DNA from 3 places in the Paenibacillus ihbetae genome. Region 1 is predicted to be linked to each of the others. Evidence: riboswitches for the same ligand, from Rfam matches in the RefSeq annotation. Region 1 holds a riboswitch; each other region holds the start of a gene.

Region 1 (6,487 bases):
GACCCAGAGGGAACCATTATCGACTATTGCGGGACGGAGCTGTTAAAAGGCTACTTTGAAAGAAACCATATGAAAATTGGTACATCTTCTGCTATGAACAAGGCGGGAATCAATGCCATTGGTTTATCCATGGAAAAACACTCGGCTTCAGTCGTAATCGGCGCCGAGCACAGCAATCGATTGTTTGCGGAGCTGTCCTGCGTTTGCACGCCCATCCGAATCAAAAATGTTATCATCGGCTACCTCAGCCTCTGTTTTCATTATTTTCACGAGGTTACATTTGCCCTGCCCCTCATTGAGCATTTGGCCAAAAATATTGAAGAAAAGCTGCCCCAGAAGGATCCCATGCTGCAAAAGGAGCTGACCTATTCCCTCTTTGAGCAATATAAATTAACGAATCGCGAGAAGGAAATCGCCTACGGGTGGCTGGAAAATAAAAACGTGCCTGAAATCGCGGATACCTATGGAATTAGTCAAAGCACGGTCCGCACGTTTATTAAAAAAATTTACGCCAAAACGAGAGTCAATCATAAAGGAGCGTTTCTGAGGAAGTTTACCTAAAGAATGGAATACATACGCATCCATTACCCAATTTTGGGTATTTTTTTTATTTACGTCGAATCTTATAATTTAAAGTAAGTTGTTGTTGAAGGATTAATTAATTTTTACAATTTCATACATCGTACGATAATAGCAAACCCGTTGAAAGATGGCGACGCAAAGCTACAGGGGCTAAGGTGGGTGTTTTTAATGCAACCACTATGCCAGCCAGTTACCGAATACGACGGAGCCTCCGTCTATTTAAACATGGCGGGGGTTTTTTGTATTCTAGGTGATCTTGCTATAGGAGGTGAGGAACACACTCCCGTCTCGAAATAACGGCACCAAAGCAGAATCGTGTGACAAGGAGGGGATGATATGTATTCAAGCTGTATTAAATCTATTGAATGCATAAGCGCTTTTGGAACTTCGGAGAGAACTGGGCGAAGAAGCGTTCTTGATATATGATCCAAACAGTATCCTGGAATTAATAGAAGCTAAACTAAAACTTTGAGGAGGAAATGATTTATGAGCGATATTAAAATGGAGGATTCCAATACCTTCGAAGCTGTAGCAATTAAAAACGAAGCTGTGCCTTACAGTCAATATGCCCCGGATATGCATGTATCGGTTGGTTGTATCCCCTGTACAAGAGCGCACTTGTCAGCGGTCTCCGTATCGCTAAAGGAGGGGGATGCAGAGACTGCCCGTGAGGAGATCTCCGCACTGATGGAATACGATTTGACACCGGAGAAGCTAGCGGCGACACCAGAGAGAGACCGTGAAGTATTAGCCAAGTACGCAAAAGCCATTTCCTCCTTGCAGAAAAAACTAGCTGAACCCGTACCGGAATTGACGGCAATTGCTGCATCGCTTAAAGAAGCCATCCGTTTTGCCAGAGTAGACGGTATAGAACATCCCGAAGTACAGATGCGGCTTGAACGTTCTGAGGAATTGGTGAATGGCTTAGAACGAATTCGGTTCGCACCGGAAAAACTACAGTCTCTGGATCCGAATATGCGCGATGAAGTAAAGAGGTTGTTGCCCGAGCTTCGCGAGGCACGCCATCAACTGTTGAACGGCATCACCACAGCGGATGATCTGGAATTGGTAGGCGCTCGTTTTGCTGTAATTTCACGGAAAATCAACGTCAATCCTGATCCGGAGACATTACAACTAGCGCAGAAGGAAGCCGCAGAATTGAATTCAAGCTTTCGTCGGGATGTACTTCAAGCTTGGGGAGGTAAATCATATGAGTCAACTAGACAATGAAATCATATATGGTTTGTCTATGGAGTGCAGCATTGCAGACCATCGCCCTTGCGAGCTTGCCACCGTTATCGGCATGGCGGTGGACATCAGTCAACAGGAAGATATAGCTCTTCCACCGCAGCTCCAACTTATCATGGATACTCAGACTTTGACTGAAAGTGGCGTACGTTTGGCTCTCCATGAATGGATGAATACTATTCCTGAGTCCCAAAAAGAAGTTGCCGCAGGTTTACTCAGCATCCTTGAAAATGGATAACGATATAAAAACAAACATAAAAAATACCGATTTTCGGTATTTTTTATCGCAGACGCCTCTAACATAGATCGCGTCATTAATAGATCTACTAAGTTTCCAAAATAACCATTCTTTTTATGAGATCTTGTTTCGGAATGATCTTGTCGGCTTATCATTGCTAGCAAATAAATGTTGATATAGCACTAAAGCCTTATATTCCAAAATACGACAAATAGTGATAAACTACCACGAAATTGAGTCAATATAACCTAACTTATCAATTATATGTGTTGTAAGATTAAGGAAATGTTAAAACTTACATTTACATAAAATGCTCGTACGATAATGGCAAACCCATTGAAAAGTGGGGACGCAAAGCTACAGGGGCTAATGGATTTGCTGAAAGAAGCAAGTACTATTGCCAGCCAGCTACCGAATACGACGGAAGACCCGTCTGTTAGCGTTTGCTATTGGACGGGTTTTTCATTTTTAGTTATTTCAAATTTTAATTAACGTTAGTCGAGGCAACAAGCCTTGTCTATAGATAAGATGAACCTTCGAGGAGGGAGCGTCCTTTGGGAAAATAAGAAATACATAGTAGGAGGCGATGAGTAAGTGATGGCGTTACGGCCATTCGCTCGTATTGATCAAATGGATTGAGATCAATCCATAAGTCGAAGTATGGATTCGATTTGACTAGCAATGTATTAAATTTAAGGCTCATTACAGTCCAATGACGGCCAAGACTAACAACGATTGGAGGGAGATGTTTGAGCAGTATTCATTCTGGTACGAGCACAAAATTGATCAAGCGTTTGTTTATCCAGTTTTGTGTATTTTTAGTTGCTTTAGGCGGGATATTTCCTTTACAGCCATCTCAGGCTCAGGCCGCATCCTTTTCGATTAATGACACTGATACTTATATTATATCCGGGAATGCTATCTACCAGATCGACGGAAATAATCCGGGCGAGCTAGACCCAAAGGCAAGCCTAGCACTTAACAACGCACTCCTCATTAATAATGGATTAGCGATGTCCATGACGGAAAATGCCTTCTACGCATTTAGCGGAAGTGGCGGCATCAATCGGCTGTATAAGATTTCAGAAACGGGTGCTACTACACAGGTAGCCACGTTGACCGGAACAGCAGCAAACGCCGTAATTAGCCCGGATAATAAATACTATTATATTTACACCGAAAATGGGGAGAATTATCTCGCATACTACGATATAACAACAAATCAGCAAGATCGTAAGGTTATTATCGGCTTGACAAGTAGCAACGGTGGCGACATTCTTTATGACAAAAACGGGTTTATTTGGCTTTTGGATCTTGTTGACCAGGTAAAGGTCTATCAAATCGATCCGGCAACGGCAGAAGTAATACGTTCTGTTCCTATGGTAAGTGCAGACGGCCAATCCATCGATCCTGGACCGCGGGCTCTTAGCTTCCTGCCGAACGGGAAAATGTATGTGGGCGCTGGAAACACCAACACGCTCGTATACGAACTTGATCCAGAAACACTTAGCTATCGATTCCTGAGCTCTACAAATATTGAGATTACTTACGATGCCGCTTCGCGTGTCATTCCTAATTTCGATCCAAATCCTCCTCAACTTGAATCGCAGAAATCGGCGAAGATTCAAGAAAAAGCGGATGGAAACACCGTTGCGGACCAGCCTGAAGTGGGAGATACGCTGCTATACACGATTCAGAGTCGAAATACGATCTCTGAAAGTCTGATTCGAAACATGGTTATCTCGGATACGATTCCGGAAGGCTTGGAATATGTTCCGGGTACACTGACAGTGGAGGGGCAACCGGTCAGTGATGATCGAGATAATGATCAAGGCGAGTTTGTCGATTCTACAGTAACCGGAACGATTGGCGATGTAACCGACACTGAGTGGCATCGTATCACTTTTCAAGTGAAGGTCACTTCGGGTCAAGCCGGTAAGAGCATCGAAAATGTAGCAACTGTTACGGGCGACAATCTAGATATGCCTGATGAGCCGAAGAATGCGATTGACGTGTATCCACTTAATCCTCCAAATGCTTGTTCATCACCAGTGGCTTTGATTAATGGTGAATTTGAAAAGCCGGAGGGACCTGGTACTTTTGATAACTCGGTAGCCGGAGGCGGTTACTACTATGCAGACACGGTTCCAGGGTGGAATACGACGGATACTAACCGTACACCAAGAGGGATCATTCAAATCATGGACCCTGCCCGACCAAGCACGATACCTTCAAACACTCCGAATCAGGACAATCTTACGAGTAGATTTGCAGAATTAAATGCGGATACAAATAGTATGCTGTATCAAGATTTACCAACTGTACCAGGGCAGACAATCTATTGGCGCTTAGATCACAGAGGATATAGTGGCGTGGACACGATGAGTGTTAATATTGGACCGGTTACGAACGATCCATTCAATACCACGCCAGAAATAAAGAGAATTTCAACTGGGACTGCATGGGAAACTTATTCCGGGAGTTATACGGTTCCTGCAGGTCAAACAGTAACACGTTTTGGATTTAAAGCAATTAGTACATCTACTGGAGCCTTGGCTTTCGGTAATTACCTGGACAACATCTTCCTGGGAACTGAACCATGTGTTATCGCAGAGAAATCCGTTTCTCCTGCTGGAGAAGTTTTTGAAGGCGATGAACTTACTTACGAAGTCACAGTTAAAAATGAAGGCGGAGACGTTGCCGCAAATACCGTCTTTGAAGACGTCATTCCTGCGGGCACGGAATATGTTCCAGGCTCCATGAGAATGGTGAGCGGGACCAATACCATTGATCTAACCGATGCAGATGATACAGATGCAGGACACTTTGACGGCAGCAAGGTGATCATTAGGCTCGGAAATTTGCAGAATACCAATGACTTGCCTGACGGCATCACAGTTCAATTCAGAGTGAAAGCATTATCCAGCCATGTCGGCCAGACGGTCACCAATCAAGCGACTGTTGATTATAAGAACTTACTGGCAGGCAAAGAGGAAACGATCGATTCTAATGAAGTGTCGAGTGGTATTCTCGAAAGAGAAGTCATTGATGCTTGCGCTAGGCCAGTTGCAATGATCAATGGCAGTTTTGAGCAAGGCGCTGTCCGGGGAACTGCTGTTAATACGTCCGGACTCTACTATTATGAATCCGAAGTACCTGGATGGAAGACCACGGATGATGCTAACGGTTATCCAGTCATTGAACTATGGGACTGGGAGCGAAATAATCCTGCGGTTGTAAAGAACTGGCCAGCTCCCCCGGACGGCGGGAAATGGGCGGAACTAAATGCTTATGAAAACGGGATGCTTTACCAGGATGTGAAGACAACCCCTGGACAGACCATCTATTGGCGCCTATCCCATATGGGACGGCAAGGGGTTGACACGATGCAGCTTCGTATTGGAGCAGCAACGGCTAACCCGTACGACACCAAAGTTCAAGAACAAATGACGGACGGTAACAAAGCATGGGGAACCTATACAGGCACGTATACGGTCCCAGCAGGACAAACGGTCACTCGCTTCGGCTTTGAGGCGGTGAGTACAGCAAGTGGAAACATTGGAGCTGGAAACTTCATCGATGATATTTTCCTTGGTACGTCGCCTTGTGTGACAGCTAACAAGACCGCATCTCCACAAGAAGTGAGTGCCGGCGATGAAGTAACCTACGAGATTCAGATCAAGAATGAAGGCGGAGACATCGCCGCCGATGCAAGCGTGATGGATCTGATTCCGCAAGGAACGGAATATGTCCCTGGCTCCATGAAATTGATCCTGGGCTCGACCACCAAAGACCTGACGGATGCCGACGACACCGACGAAGGTCGCTTTGACGGCAGCCAGGTCAGCATTCAGTTAGGCGACTTGGCCAATACGAGCCAATTGGCTGACGGCGTTACCGTGCAATTTAAAGTCAAGGTTCTAGCAAGCGCCGCCAATCAGCAAATTAAGAACAAAGCACAAATCAGCTATAACAACTTACTAACAGGCGACACGGAAGAGAAGGAATCGAACGAAACCACCACGACGGTCCGTTTCAATCCTCCTGTTCTGGAGTCCAGCAAAAATGCCGTCCTTCAAACGAAGGCTGCCGGAAACACGGACCCTGGTAACCCTGAACCAGGCGATACGTTGCGGTACACGATTCAGGCACGGAATACGATCGAAAAGAGCTTTGTCAGCAGCTTGGTTATCTCGGACGATCTGCCGGCAGGACTGCAATATGTACCGGGCAGCCTGAAGGTAGACGGCGCTGCCGTCACGGATGACGCAAGCGATCAAGACAGAGGTATGTATACCGATGGGCAAGTTATCGGCCTGTTCGGGGATATTACGGACACCGAGTGGCATACGCTGGAGTTCGAAGCGATTATTGAGCCTGGACAAGCTGGCAAAAATATTCGAAATACCGCTGTAGCCG
Region 2 (6,487 bases), 1.0 Mb from region 1:
AACCGGACCTTCCCGACCTGGGGGGATGTCACGCTGGAGATCATCGGTACCAAGGGCGTGATTAACATCGATTCGTTCGCCCAGAAGAACGATGTGTACAGCGATATTACAGGCAAAGCCGCCTGGAGCTTCTGGGGGGACGATATGGATGAAGGGCTGGTTAACAGCTTCGTGGACAGCATTCGGGACGGCAAGCCGGTTGCGATTTCCGGTGAAGACGGATATTATTCGGCGCGGGTGGCGCTGGCGGCGTATGCATCGGCAAGCTCGAAACAAAAGGTCCGCCTGAAGTAAGGGGATTTCCCTGCATCTTCCGGTACATTAATCTGAAGGTCCAGCAAGATCTGTTCCAGGACTGCCTCGGTGGCAAATAGGCGAGTCAACTGGCTGGTTTTAGCTGCATACCGCACCGCATACCCTAAAAGTTCGAAGAAAGGCCTCTTTGATTGAAGAGGTCTTTCTTTTTTGGCAAAAAAGATCAAAAATGACGTCGCCCGTTTTGTTATCCTTAGGGGCAAAGGAGGGCCCGCCTTGAACACGAAACAGATCATCCAAAAAAGCATTGCGTATATGGAGCAGCATCTGGAGCAGCCGCTGACGCTGACGGATATCGCCTCGTATGCCGGATTTTCGCCGCACCATTTTCACAGATTGTTCCGGCGAGAGGTCGGCTTGAACATTGCGGACTATTTGAGAAGACGCCGGCTGGCTTTGGCAGGGCAGCTATTGCTCCATACCGAAACGCCGATCATCGATATTTCGCTGCACTGCCACTTTGAAAGCCAGGAGTCTTTTACGAGAGCGTTTAAAAAAATGTACGGCATCCCGCCCGGACGCTACCGGAAAATCTTCTCGCTCCACGCGCAAAGCTCAATCCAAGCCAAGGGAGATGTTAGCATGAATCAACAAGCAAGCAATCCATCCGCTCTGAAGGGCTGGTTCCTGAGCGGAAGCCACCCGCAGGATTATGAAATGGGAGTCGATCGGACCGTCGTGCATCAAGGAAGCGCATCCGGCTATTTACGCGCCCTGACGCCGATGGATCCCGGCGCTTTCGCCACGATGATGCAGCAGTTCAAAGCCGACAAATACAGGGGGAAGCGGATGAGATTCTCCGGCTTCGTCAAAACCGACAACGTCGCCGAGTATTGCGGCTTGTGGATGCGTATCGACAACCACGCCGAGGACGTGCTCCAGTTCGATAACATGCACGACCGCCGCATCGCCGGGAGCACGAATTGGAACCATTACGCCATCGTGCTGGACGTGCCGGAGGAGAGCGCCACGATCTCGATTGGCGTGCTCTTGATGGGAGCGGGCAAGGTGTGGGTGGACAGCTTCCGATTCGAAGAAGTGGACCTGAGTGTTCCAACCACCCATTTAGACGTACATTATGAGCTGTTGGACGAACCGTCCAACCTGTCATTTGAAGAGTAGGGAGATCGCGCCCATTGGCGCCAGCGAACCGGATCATGGGCACCGCGAAAATCGGGGGACTGACAAAATGCCCTTAATCACCGTTGAGGAAAAGGAGAGCAGCCATGAAAGTCATTACATTATGCGGGTCGACCAGGTTCAAGCCTCAATTCCGGGAGGCTGAGGCGGCCCTGACGTTGGGCGGGCATATCGTGCTCAGCGTCGGTTTTTTCGAGCAGAGCGACGGCATCGACATCACGCCGGAGCAGGAGGCAAGGCTTAAGGAGCTGCACTTCCGCAAAATCGACATGTCGGACGAGATCTACGTCATCGATGTGAACGGTTATATCGGGGAGAGCACCCGGGGCGAGATCGCATACGCAAGCTCGCGTGGGAAAGCGGTGCGCTACTATTCCAAAGAGCCGCTGGCTGGGCCGGAGGGCTGACGATAGTGATAGTTGAAGCCGTTAAGGGTACCCCGGAGGGCGAAGGAGTGCAGTCGGGACGGTAAGCGGAGCTTGAGAGAGGAAGCGGACCTGGGTGAGGATCATATCTGCTATAGGCGGAACGATCCTCACTATACCCCTGAGACAATAAAAAGGAGGACAAGACACGAGATCTTGCCTCCTTTTTTATTTCGACCCGCCTATTGCCTATTGCCTATTGCCTATTGCCTGCACTTGGAGTTGTAACTTCCCTGCAGCAGCATGCATGCTTTAACGCTGCGGCTTTATTGCTTGTCTTGCAGCATGCGGACCAGGATCACGACGGCTTCTGCCCGCGTGGCGGTGCTGGACGGCTCAAACCGGTTATTGGAGCGGCCTTCGATGACTCCTAGCTGCTCCGCATATCTAACATAACCTTTGGCCCAAGCCGGGATTTCAGCATCGTCCTTGAACGAAGTCGCTGCATTGGCAGCAGATAGACCCTGGCCTCGAATCAGCATGGTGATCAATTCCGCCCGGCTGATCTTTTTGTTCGGGCGCAGCATATCATCGTTGTAGCCTTCGATGATCCCCGCTTGGATCGCAGCGGACAATTCCTCCGATGCCCAGGCAGGGATGTCTTCCCGATCCTGATAGGCTTCCAGGACACCGGTATGGTCCACAGGCTGCAGCTTCATCGCCCGAGCTACCATTAGCGCGAACTGCAGTCTGGTCACCTCTTCATCCGGCAAAAGCTTATCGCTCGAAACGCCTTTAATTATGCAGAGTTGCGAAGCGGTATCGATATAGGGTCTCGCCCAATGACTCCGGGTGTCCGTCCATGTGAGCTGCGGGCAAGCTGCTCCATTCGACCCTTCCGAAGGGGTTTCCGTATCTTTAGGCTCGTCGGTTTTATCCTCTGAAGGGTTCACCGGGCTAACCGGTGGCCCTGACGATGATCCGCCATTATAGGAACCCGAGTGCCCGCCATTATCAGGTGCTGGCGAGCTTGCGTTCAATCGGGTAACCACGATCGTGTATGTTTTCGTCGTTATTCCATCCTGCGCAGTTACCGTCACGACGATTTTGTTGTCACCGACGTTCAGTTCGATGGCTTCCGACGGAGTGCCGCTCTTGACCGGCTGCCCGTTCACCGTCACGGTCGAATTTGCATCGAGCGTTGTCGCCGTAATCGTCAGCTTATATACATCGTTAGTCACAGCAGCCGCATAGGCGGTCGTCCCGCTGGCGAATGCCGGCGTTAGTGTGCCTTTCGACAGCTCCACATTCGTTAAGTCCGCGCTGTTGCTCGCCGCACGGGTTACCTTCACCATATAGGTATTCGTCGTACCATCCTGTGCTGTTACCGTCACGGTGATTTCATTGTCACCGACGTTCAGCTGAATCGCCTCCGATGGCGTACCGCTCTTGACCAAATGCCCGTTCACGGTCATGGTTGCATGCGCATCCACCGTGATCGGTGTAACCGTCAGGCTATACACATCGTTCGTCACGGCAGCTGTATAATGGGTCGTTCCGGCTTCGAACGCCGGCGACAGGGTGCCTTTCGACAGCGTCAATTGGCTTAGATCGGTCGGCTCCGATACCGTCACCGTGCTTGTGTCCGTGAAGCTTCCATCCTCCGTCGTCACCGTAATGGTAGCCGTGCCCCGTCCGACCGGCGTAACGACGCCGCTTGCGTCTACCGTCGCAATAGCGGGATCCGACGACGACCATGTCACATTTTTATTCATGGCCGTATCCGGCAGGACCGTTGCTATCAATTGTTCCGTGCTCCCGCCGCGAATCAGCGAAAGGGTGGAGGGTGTTACGTCAACGCCGGTTGCAGCAACGGTGTAGGTAATTGTCAGCTTAGGGCGGAGGGATACTACATAAAATGTTTCCGGGTGAAATCCTCTGGACCAATTCACGGATGGTATTTCGTCCGCAACCTTCAGCATAAAACCATAATTCTCCGAGGTGCCCTCAACCCATTGCTGCACGAGGCCGGTCAGATCGAAACTGCATATTGCACTATTTCCAGCGCAGCCGATCGGTTTGGTTGAGTAAGGGATCGAATCATAAATGGGATTCGTAATGGAGGTATTCCATGTGATGCTGCTTTCATTCCAATCCTGAGCGACTCTATAGACGTCAACCGATACGGTCCCATTGCCCGAGTTCCCGAACGGAAGCGCGCTCAGTTCAAACTTAGCGTCCGTAATGGTCGCGTTTTGCGGTATGGAGGGGAGATCGATCTTAAAAAATGGCCGAGAATCACCATAGTCTCCATAGTCCCGTCTTGTAAGGACTGAGATGCCGGGGGATGGCGTATCAGGCTTTAGGCTGCTGACGGTAGCCGAACTCATACCCGTATACCCGTCGACGCCTTCTTGTAATACTTTAGTTACCGTCGCGGGAGCCGCGGAAGCCGTCGTTGGGAAGGATACGACCACCCATGACGATAATAACAGGGTTACACAAAGAATGAATGAAACCGATTGCTGAAACGGCCGCCGAGGGCTTGTTTGCATTTGTATTCCTCCTGCCAGAGATGAGTTGAGGTGATTGGATAGTTTAAAGCAACATTCGTATAATCGGTCGTCTCCCAACATTTAAGTGTCTCTCCTGTGAGACCATCTTAATAGCACCGCAAGGATGCTGCCGCTCTTAAGACGGGCTCTCTCATCATCGAACCTCCTTCACGTGGATAATTCGACCTTTGGAAGATGATTTTTTGAACGCCAAAAAACCTTCATCTGCCCACAAACAGACGAAGGTTCATCTGCCGTTTCGGGCAACTGGCTGGCATAGCGGATGCACTTTAATCCGCCTTAGCCCCTGTAGCTTTGCGTCCCCGCTTTTCAACGGGTTTGCCATGATCCAACGGTTCGATTTTTTGTTACATTTGTTGACAATTGAACTATACAAACGGGCGGAAATTTTTGGTATAGGCCTGAAGGTTTATATCTCTTCTTCTGTTCAGAGACTCTGATAGAGGAAATGATATCGAAGTTCTGTGGTGGGGTGGCCTATTCAGCTTATAGTCTCAGAAAAACAGTGGTACTAATAGTATCGCAGACCAGTAAACCGCTAAAAGAATGTCTCTTGTCATAAAAAGTCGAATTCTGTAATTTGCGCGAGGCTGTTTCTCTGGGCACATATTGAAATCTTAAAAACAGGAGTATAGATCTACCAATAAGAGGTGTCAGCGGAGGGGGAGAGGGAAGAGTTGCGTACTCGGACTGAACCGAAAAGCTCGCCAACAACAAGAAGGAGGGCAAGAAATGAAATCTTGCCCTCCTTTATTTCTCCCCACACATAGGCAGCGGGAAATTGCGGATCCCTTGCGCCCAGCGGAGCGGACGAATCGATTCCGAAGAAACGGAGTGTTCGCCTTTGTCGCCGGATTTCCCCCTTGCTGGAGACAATTCGAGAAATCCGGCGACAACAGCGATCGTAGAAACGATACGTACGCGAAGCGTCCTCTGAGCGCTACCCGCACGCCCTTAAAATTACAGATACAGCACCAGCGCAATAACCGCTGCCAACACAATACGGTAAATCGCAAACGGCACCAGCTTGATCCGGTTAATCAGCTTCAGGAAGAAGCGGATCGAGATCAGCGCGAACACGAAGGCTGCCAAGAACCCGGCGATGAAGAACGGCAGCGCCTCCAGCGTGAAATACTCCCAGTTTTTCAGCAAGGACAGCAAGCTTGCCCCGAACATGATCGGCACCGCCATGATGAATGTGAAGTCTGCGGCTGCACGGTGGCTCATGCCGAGCATGACGCCTCCAGAGATGGTGGAGCCTGAACGGGAGAAGCCCGGCCATAGCGACAGGCATTGAATCAGGCCGACACTGAAAGCCTGCTTGTACGTAATCTGATCGACCGATACGATTTTCGCTTCCTTGTTCGAGCTCATCTTGTCCGCGACGATCATAAAGATCGCCCCAAGGACAAGACCGATCAGCACCGTTTCCGTCGAGAACAGATGCTCGTCGATAAAGTCCTCAAACAATACGCCCAGCACGCCCGCCGGAATCAAGCCGACGATCACTTGGCTCAGCTTCAGGCGCCCGGTACCGGCGGGAACGCCGGCTTCGGGCTTTTTGCGCTTCAGGCCGAGAAGATCAAGAAAGCGATCTTTAAACACGACAACGACCGCGAGGATCGAGCCGAGCTGAATGACGACCTTAAAGGTGTTGGCTACGTATTTCGTAAGAAACTCTTCGGATTTCAGCCACATGTCATCCACGATGATCATATGGCCGGTAGAGGAAACGGGAGCGAACTCGGTCAGTCCCTCGACGATTCCTAGAATGATTGCTTTGAGGATAGTTAAAAAATCCATGACCTAAAGTCTCTCCCTTACTTAAAAAAATGAAAAATGTAAAAATGCAGCGTCGTTAATGATTCATGGCATGAAGAAGCCGAAAGGTCAACCGGTCATGCCAACCTCACGTACCATAGGCATGTGCCTGGTACCGTTAAGCGGATTTTCTGCGCTTGCGGAAAAAGATGATCAGGAATGCGATAACGGCCACAGCTATTACAGCATAAGCGATATTGGAGTATACGTCCATGAAGGCGACGATATCTTCCCAGGATTCGCCAAGCGCGGCGCCGACCGAGACCAGAA
Region 3 (6,487 bases), 510 kb from region 1:
AGCAAAGAAATACAGCAACAGTCATCCATTTGATCACTTTCAAGAACCATTCACCTCACAGTTATACGAAAATCTTACTCCCACGCTTAAAACATCACCATAAAGAAAGGGAGCCGAATGTTGATCGGCCCCCTGGTTTCCTCATCTTGTTTTTCGAATCCGCAGCATGGAGTTGCCATTGATCATAAATTCATAGGACACCTGGTTCTCGGTCACTTCGAGACCTCCGCTTCCAAATCTTGAATCAATCGCTCCAGATGTTCATATCGGTTCCCCGATAAATCCGTGAGCGGAAAAATACGCACTTCCTCCGAAGTAACCCGAAGCAGTTCTCGGATCGTGTTTCGGTGAAAGTCATAGTCCAAACGATCGCTGTACATAAACAGAAAATGGGCGGATAACACCAGATCGAACTGTTCATCGCAAAATGGCAGCTCCGGCAGCACCGCAGCCACATACCGCTCCGGATGTGCTCTCATATCCGCAACACAGTCCCGGAGGGCTTGATGGCGATGACGGCTAACGCCCGCAACATCCCCGTAAAAGTCCCATACAAAGTTTCGCTTCGTCTGCTCCATGGATTCCATTGCGTGCGCGGTATCCTCCAGGCCCTTCCGCTCCAGATCCTCGATCCGATGATCGTAAGCGATATCGCTTGCGGTGACATCCAATCCGGCCGCTGCGGCATGCGCCGTAAAGGAGCATGCTCCGGCAGGGCAATCTAATATTTTCTTGCCTGCCAGCTCCTTTGCCTGCAGATCAAACATCTGCATATACTCCTCATAGGTCCGGCCGATAAACACCACCCGGTCCAATTCCAGCTTCGTCTTCCCTTGCCTCATCTCGTCTCTTCTCATCTCATCTCACCTCAGCTATGATCTTGGTGCGGATCCCGGCCATCCAAGCGCCATCTCCGCAAACCTATATTACCATATGATGGAATGGGTGGATATTAGCCATTTATCGATCGAAGCAAGCCGCAATGGTTCCTAACTCTCCACACTTCCCCTCTCTGACGCTCCTTACCCACTTCATATCCGAACTCCGGTGTTTAAGCTATACTCTTTTTATGTACGTATTCAATTTGAAAAAAGCCATATAAGGAGGGTCACACATATGCTGCCTTACCCTGCTCCCACGACAAGAGAGGAAAAAATGAAATTGGTCGCCCAAATCAAGGATCGGCTGCTTCAGCTTCATGGCGATGCCATTCTGGCGATCGGCCTGTACGGCTCGCTTGCCCAAGGGATCGACGGGCCTTACTCCGATATCGAGCTTCGGGTTATTACGAAGGATGGTTTCTCTCTTCCCGGGCATGAATTTATCTATCCCCCATTCAAAATCGAAATCGGAATGAAGCAAAAACGCGAAGCGATGCGCTCCGCGGCGACCGTTGACGATTCCTGGGCCATTAAGGCAGGCGCATATGCTCATTTGCAAGCAATCTATGATCCGGACCGGCTGCTCGATGAGATTCGCACACGGCCGATGCACATTTCCGACGAAGCAATTCGGGACGTAATGAGAGAATTTATGATTTGGGAGCCTTATGAAACGATGGGCAAAATCCGCAACAATAAATTGGCTGGCAATCACGGCTACCTGGCCCTCGGTGCCAAGGATCTGGCGTGGCAGAGCGCCAAGCTGATCGGGCTCGCCAACAAAACCTTCTATACTACCCGAGCCAGAACCTATGAGGAATCGCTTCAAATGCCATCTCGCCCATCGGGCTATGATGAGCTTATCGAATTGGTGACCCGCGGGCAGCTTCATGATTCGGAGCTGGTATATGAGCGCTGCGAGCATTTGTGGACTGGACTAAACGAATGGTTTGGGGAGATGGGCATCGAGTATAAGTTGGACAAGCTTCCTTTTTGATTGCCGTAGAAAAAACAGCATCACGAACAGCAGCTAATTGTTACACCGTTCCGTTACTCCTCCCTTTGCGTAAGGTTTCTGGTCTAGAGCATGCTTGAATGGCTGTCGATCTTATACTCCGTGCAGCCCCGGTGCTGCACGTCCCCCGCTTCACTCAGCTTTCTCGAATTAATCTCCTTTTTTTCGATGCTAAGTGAGTATTAACGACACAAAGGAAGAAAATGCTACAAAAATAAGGCTTAGGACCCTAACTTTCGATACTTATATATTATATGTTTAAGTAAATGTTAAATTTTCCAAATACATATCTGTTCTAGTTCGTACGAACATGGCAAACCCATTGAAAAATGGGGACGCAAAGCTATAGGGGCTAACGGATTTGCTATAGAGCAAATGCTAGTGCCAGCCAGCTGCCGAATACGACGGAGACCTCCGTCTGGTAGCGTTGCCTTTGGACGGGGGTTTCTTTAATTTTTAGATAAAATTTTTACTATTTTGATAGCTGGGGTTTCAAGCCCTGTCTATAGATAATGAACCTGCGAGGAGGGAAGGAGCTTTGGGGAGAAAAATTGATTAATACGTCGAAGGAGGGGTTGGAAAACCAGGCGATCAAGAAACATTCGCCGTGCAGCATAAGATTATGATTAGAGCCAACTAAAGTGTTCGATCTGCTCGAACATCACTCTGTAGTACATATACCCTGAGCTGCCTTTAAATTTACAATATCCCATCATTCATTTAATTTATTGACAGCCTTGGATGGCTCTAAAGTCTCTCACTAGAAATAAGGGAGGAAACGATGAACAGAACATCGATATTCAGTCGGCGTTTAAAGTGTTTGGCGGCTGTTTTCATCATTTTGTTCGGTCAGCTTCTGCCTCTGTACCCTCAACAGGCTGAGGCGGCTGCAGATAACTGGCTGAATTTTAAATTTGATGAATTCTCCCAAAATACGGTCAATCAATTTACCTTGGATGGTCATGCCACAATCGCTCAAGGGCAAAATTTTATACGATTGACACAGCCGACTACATTACAAAGCGGAGCCGCATTTAACAATACCGCACTGTGTCCTAGAGACAATTATTCATTCAGCACGGCCTTTTCTTTTAAAATGAGTAACCCGAGCGCTCAAGGCGCAAGCGATGGATTGACCTTTACGCTCCAGACTGGCACAACCAGCCAGAATATGAACGGTGGCGGCTTGGGATATTACGGCATTAGTCCGAGTTTTGCCGTTAAATATGACACGTTTAAAAACGATGTTTATAAGGATCCTTCTTCAAACTACGTTGGACTTGCGGTAAATGGAGACGTAGTGAATCAAGCAGGCTGGTATACCGATTTAGACAGCACCAGCTTCAAATTGTCTGACGGAACCCAGTACTATACGTGGATCGATTACAATAGTTCAACTCGGAATGTTCAGGTTCATCTGGGCACTTCGCCGGATCGGGTAAATGCCAGCAAAGTTTTAGATGTCAATGGCATCGATCTTGGTTCGATATTTAACGGACAATCGATTCATGCCGGTTTTACAGGATCAACAGGATCTCCGAATTACGAGACGCATGATATCCATAGCTGGTATTTTGTGAATGCATACGCACCGATCGATACTCTCGATCCGAATAATACTTACAAAGTGAACGAGGCACCCGTTGTGCCGGGTGATTCAAAAGTCACCGCGGTAAATACGCCGGTCTCGGGACAAGTAATCGGCGCCGACCCGGATGGAGATCCATTGACGTACGCCAAAGGCGCGACGGATCCTCAGAACGGAACTGTGACGGTTAATGCGGACGGAACTTGGTCGTATACGCCAGCACAAGACTTTATCGGCACCGATAGCTTCACCGTCATCGCCAATGACGGCAAATGCGCCACTGCCGAAGCTACGATTAACGTTGAAGTATCGGATTCGGTTCCTCCAACGACTCCACCTAACGCATGTGGAAACCGAGTGGCCTTGATTAATGGTAGTTTTGAAGAAGGACCTGAACGAGGATCCTATGACCCAGTCAACAGTCCTTTTATGTTCTATCAGGATGAAGTGCCAGGATGGATGACAACGGATACAGGTAATGGAGCCAATGTTCACTTAATTGAAATTTGGGATTACGCTCAGGGTTATCCTGATCCTGAAGTTAAGCAGCAACCGGCCCCTGTTGACGGTAATCGTTATGCGGAGTTAAATGCCGTTGAGAACGGCATGTTATACCAAGACGTGCCGACCACACCTGGACAGACAATCTATTGGAGACTCTCCCATAAGGGTCGGTATGGAGTGGATACGATGCAGGTTCGCATTGGTCCGGCAACAGACAATCCCTATGATACGGTTCCACAAAAACAAATGTCGTCAGGGAACACGGCGTGGGAAACCTATACAGGAACATATACCGTTCCAGCTGGACAAACGATGACAAGGTTTGGGTTTGAAGCCGTTTCGACATCCAGTGGATCAATCGGTTACGGCAACCACCTGGACAACATCTTCCTGGGAACCGAACCATGTGTTATCGCAGAGAAATCTGTTTCTCCTGCTGGAGACGTTTTTGAAGGCGATGAACTCACCTACGAAGTCACAGTTAAAAATGAAGGTGGAGACGTTGCCGCAAATACTGTCTTTGAAGACGTCATTCCTGCGGGCACGGAATATGTTCCAGGCTCCATGAAAATGGTGAGCGGGACCAATGCCGTTGACCTAACCGATGCAGATGATACAGATGCAGGGCACTTTGACGGCAACAAGGTGATCATTAGGCTCGGGAATTTGCAGAATACCAATGACTTGCCTGAAGGTATTACGCTTCAATTCAAGGTGAAAGCATTATCCAGCCATGTCGGCCAGACAGTCACCAATAAAGCGGCTGTTGATTACAAGAACTTACTCACAGACAAGGATGAAACGACCGAGTCGAATGAGACAACGAGTCAAATTACCGAAAGAGAAGTTGTCAATGCCTGCACTAGACCCGTTGCGCTAATTAACGGCAGCTTCGAGGAACCTGCATATACGCCTGGCGATCCAAAGACCCCTACAGGTCCAGGGTATACATTCCCGCAGGATGAGAACGTACCGGGATGGCATACAACCGACTCAACAGGACGATATGACATTTTTGTTAAGAGCTTGATGGAGGAGCCTGGAACTCCTGCCGGAAACAAACATGAGGTAATCCATGGTGAGCAGTTTGCAGAAATTAATAGTTTTGAGAATGCGACGTTATATCAGGATGTCGAGACTACTCCTGGACAAACCATTTATTGGCGCCTAGCTCATAAAGGTAGATTCGGTGTAGACACCATGGCTGTAAATATCGGTTCAGGCAATACGGCTCCGGAAAATCTTCCGACGGTTCGTACAATGTCAACCGATAAAGACGCATGGAAATATTATTCTGGAACTTATACCGTTCCGGCCGGTCAGACAGTAACACGATTTGGATTTGAAGCCATAGCGTCTGCTAACGGAAATATCACCGGTGGTAACTTCATTGATGATGTTTTCCTTGGAACCGAGCCGTGCGTCATAGCCGAAAAGTCCGTTTCCCCTGCAGGACAAGCCTTTGTCGGGGATGAGATTACTTACGAAGTCAACATTAAAAACGCAGGCGGAGACGTTGCCGCCAATACGGTATTCGAGGATGTAATTCCTGCGGGCACGGAATACGTTCCGGGTTCGATGAAAATCGTGAGCGGGACTAATGCTAGTGATTTGACCGATGCAGTTGATCAAGATGCAGGCCATTTTGACGGCAGCAAGGTGATCATCCGGCTCGGGGAAGTGCCGAACACGAATGACTTACCTAACGGCATAACGGTTCAATTCAAAGTCAAAGCATTATCCGACCGTGTGGGAGACTCCGTCTCAAATAAAGCGAATGTGGGGTATAAAAACCTACTCACTAATGAAGACAAAACAACCTCGTCCAATGAAGTAACAACATCTGTAGAGTACAGAGAACCAAAATTAGAAGCTAATAAAACAGCTGAACTGTTTGAAAAAGCTACCGGGAACACCGACGCAGCACATCCGGAAGTCGGGGACACGCTGCTCTACACGATTCAAACACGCAACACCGTTACAGGCAGCCTAGTAACCAACCTGACGATCTCGGACGTGATTCCAGCGGGTCTGGAATACGTAGCGGGTACGCTCAAAGTCGACGATGTGCAAGTCACCGATGACCAAGATGGCGATAAGGGCCATTTCGTTAACGGTAAAATCTTCGGTCAGTTCGGAGATGTGACCGGTACCGGGTGGCACAAGGTGACGTTCCAGGTCAAAGTGCAGCCGGGCCAAGCGGGCAAAGACATCCGCAACGTGGCCGAGGTAGATGGCGACAACGTCACCACACCTAGCACGCCAGAGGAAGTGGTCGAGGTTTATCCGCGCGAAAACGCGCTGGAGTCCACGAAAACCTCGGAATTGCTAGAAAAAGCAGCCGGGAACACCGACGCTGCACATCCGGAAGTCGGAGATACGCTGCAATACACGATTCAAACCCGCAACACTGTCACCGATAGCCAGGTAACCAACCTGACGATCTCGGATGAGATTCCAGCGGGTCTGGAATACGTAGCGGGTACACTGAAGGTCGAC

What was found. A riboswitch is a leader RNA that binds a small molecule or an ion and turns the genes downstream of it on or off. The one in region 1 is predicted to bind cyclic di-GMP.
Region 2: it holds a riboswitch for cyclic di-GMP, as region 1 does, so the genes downstream of both, BBD41_RS10885 (cadherin-like beta sandwich domain-containing protein) here and BBD41_RS15310 (isopeptide-forming domain-containing fimbrial protein) in region 1, are expected to answer to the same signal.
Region 3: it holds a riboswitch for cyclic di-GMP, as region 1 does, so the genes downstream of both, BBD41_RS13100 (isopeptide-forming domain-containing fimbrial protein) here and BBD41_RS15310 (isopeptide-forming domain-containing fimbrial protein) in region 1, are expected to answer to the same signal.

Annotation. Positions count from the first base shown of each region.
Region 1 covers NZ_CP016809.1:3,441,719-3,448,205, forward strand. The annotation lists gene BBD41_RS15295 (helix-turn-helix transcriptional regulator) at 1-561, shown strand, start outside; cyclic di-GMP riboswitch class I at 683-780, shown strand; gene BBD41_RS15300 (hypothetical protein) at 1,069-1,812, shown strand; gene BBD41_RS15305 (hypothetical protein) at 1,793-2,068, shown strand; cyclic di-GMP riboswitch class I at 2,385-2,484, shown strand; gene BBD41_RS15310 (isopeptide-forming domain-containing fimbrial protein) at 2,818-6,487, shown strand, end outside.
Region 2 covers NZ_CP016809.1:2,421,472-2,427,958, reverse strand. The annotation lists gene BBD41_RS10900 (Gfo/Idh/MocA family protein) at 1-294, shown strand, start outside; gene BBD41_RS10895 (helix-turn-helix domain-containing protein) at 532-1,437, shown strand; gene BBD41_RS10890 (TIR domain-containing protein) at 1,542-1,862, shown strand; gene BBD41_RS10885 (cadherin-like beta sandwich domain-containing protein) at 2,147-4,375, opposite strand; cyclic di-GMP riboswitch class I at 4,635-4,729, opposite strand; gene BBD41_RS10880 (undecaprenyl-diphosphate phosphatase) at 5,357-6,199, opposite strand; gene BBD41_RS10875 (DedA family protein) at 6,336-6,487, opposite strand, start outside.
Region 3 covers NZ_CP016809.1:2,935,764-2,942,250, forward strand. The annotation lists gene BBD41_RS13085 (hypothetical protein) at 1-37, opposite strand, end outside; partial or broken gene BBD41_RS13090 (class I SAM-dependent methyltransferase) at 142-857, opposite strand; gene BBD41_RS13095 (kanamycin nucleotidyltransferase C-terminal domain-containing protein) at 1,117-1,878, shown strand; cyclic di-GMP riboswitch class I at 2,199-2,296, shown strand; gene BBD41_RS13100 (isopeptide-forming domain-containing fimbrial protein) at 2,678-6,487, shown strand, end outside.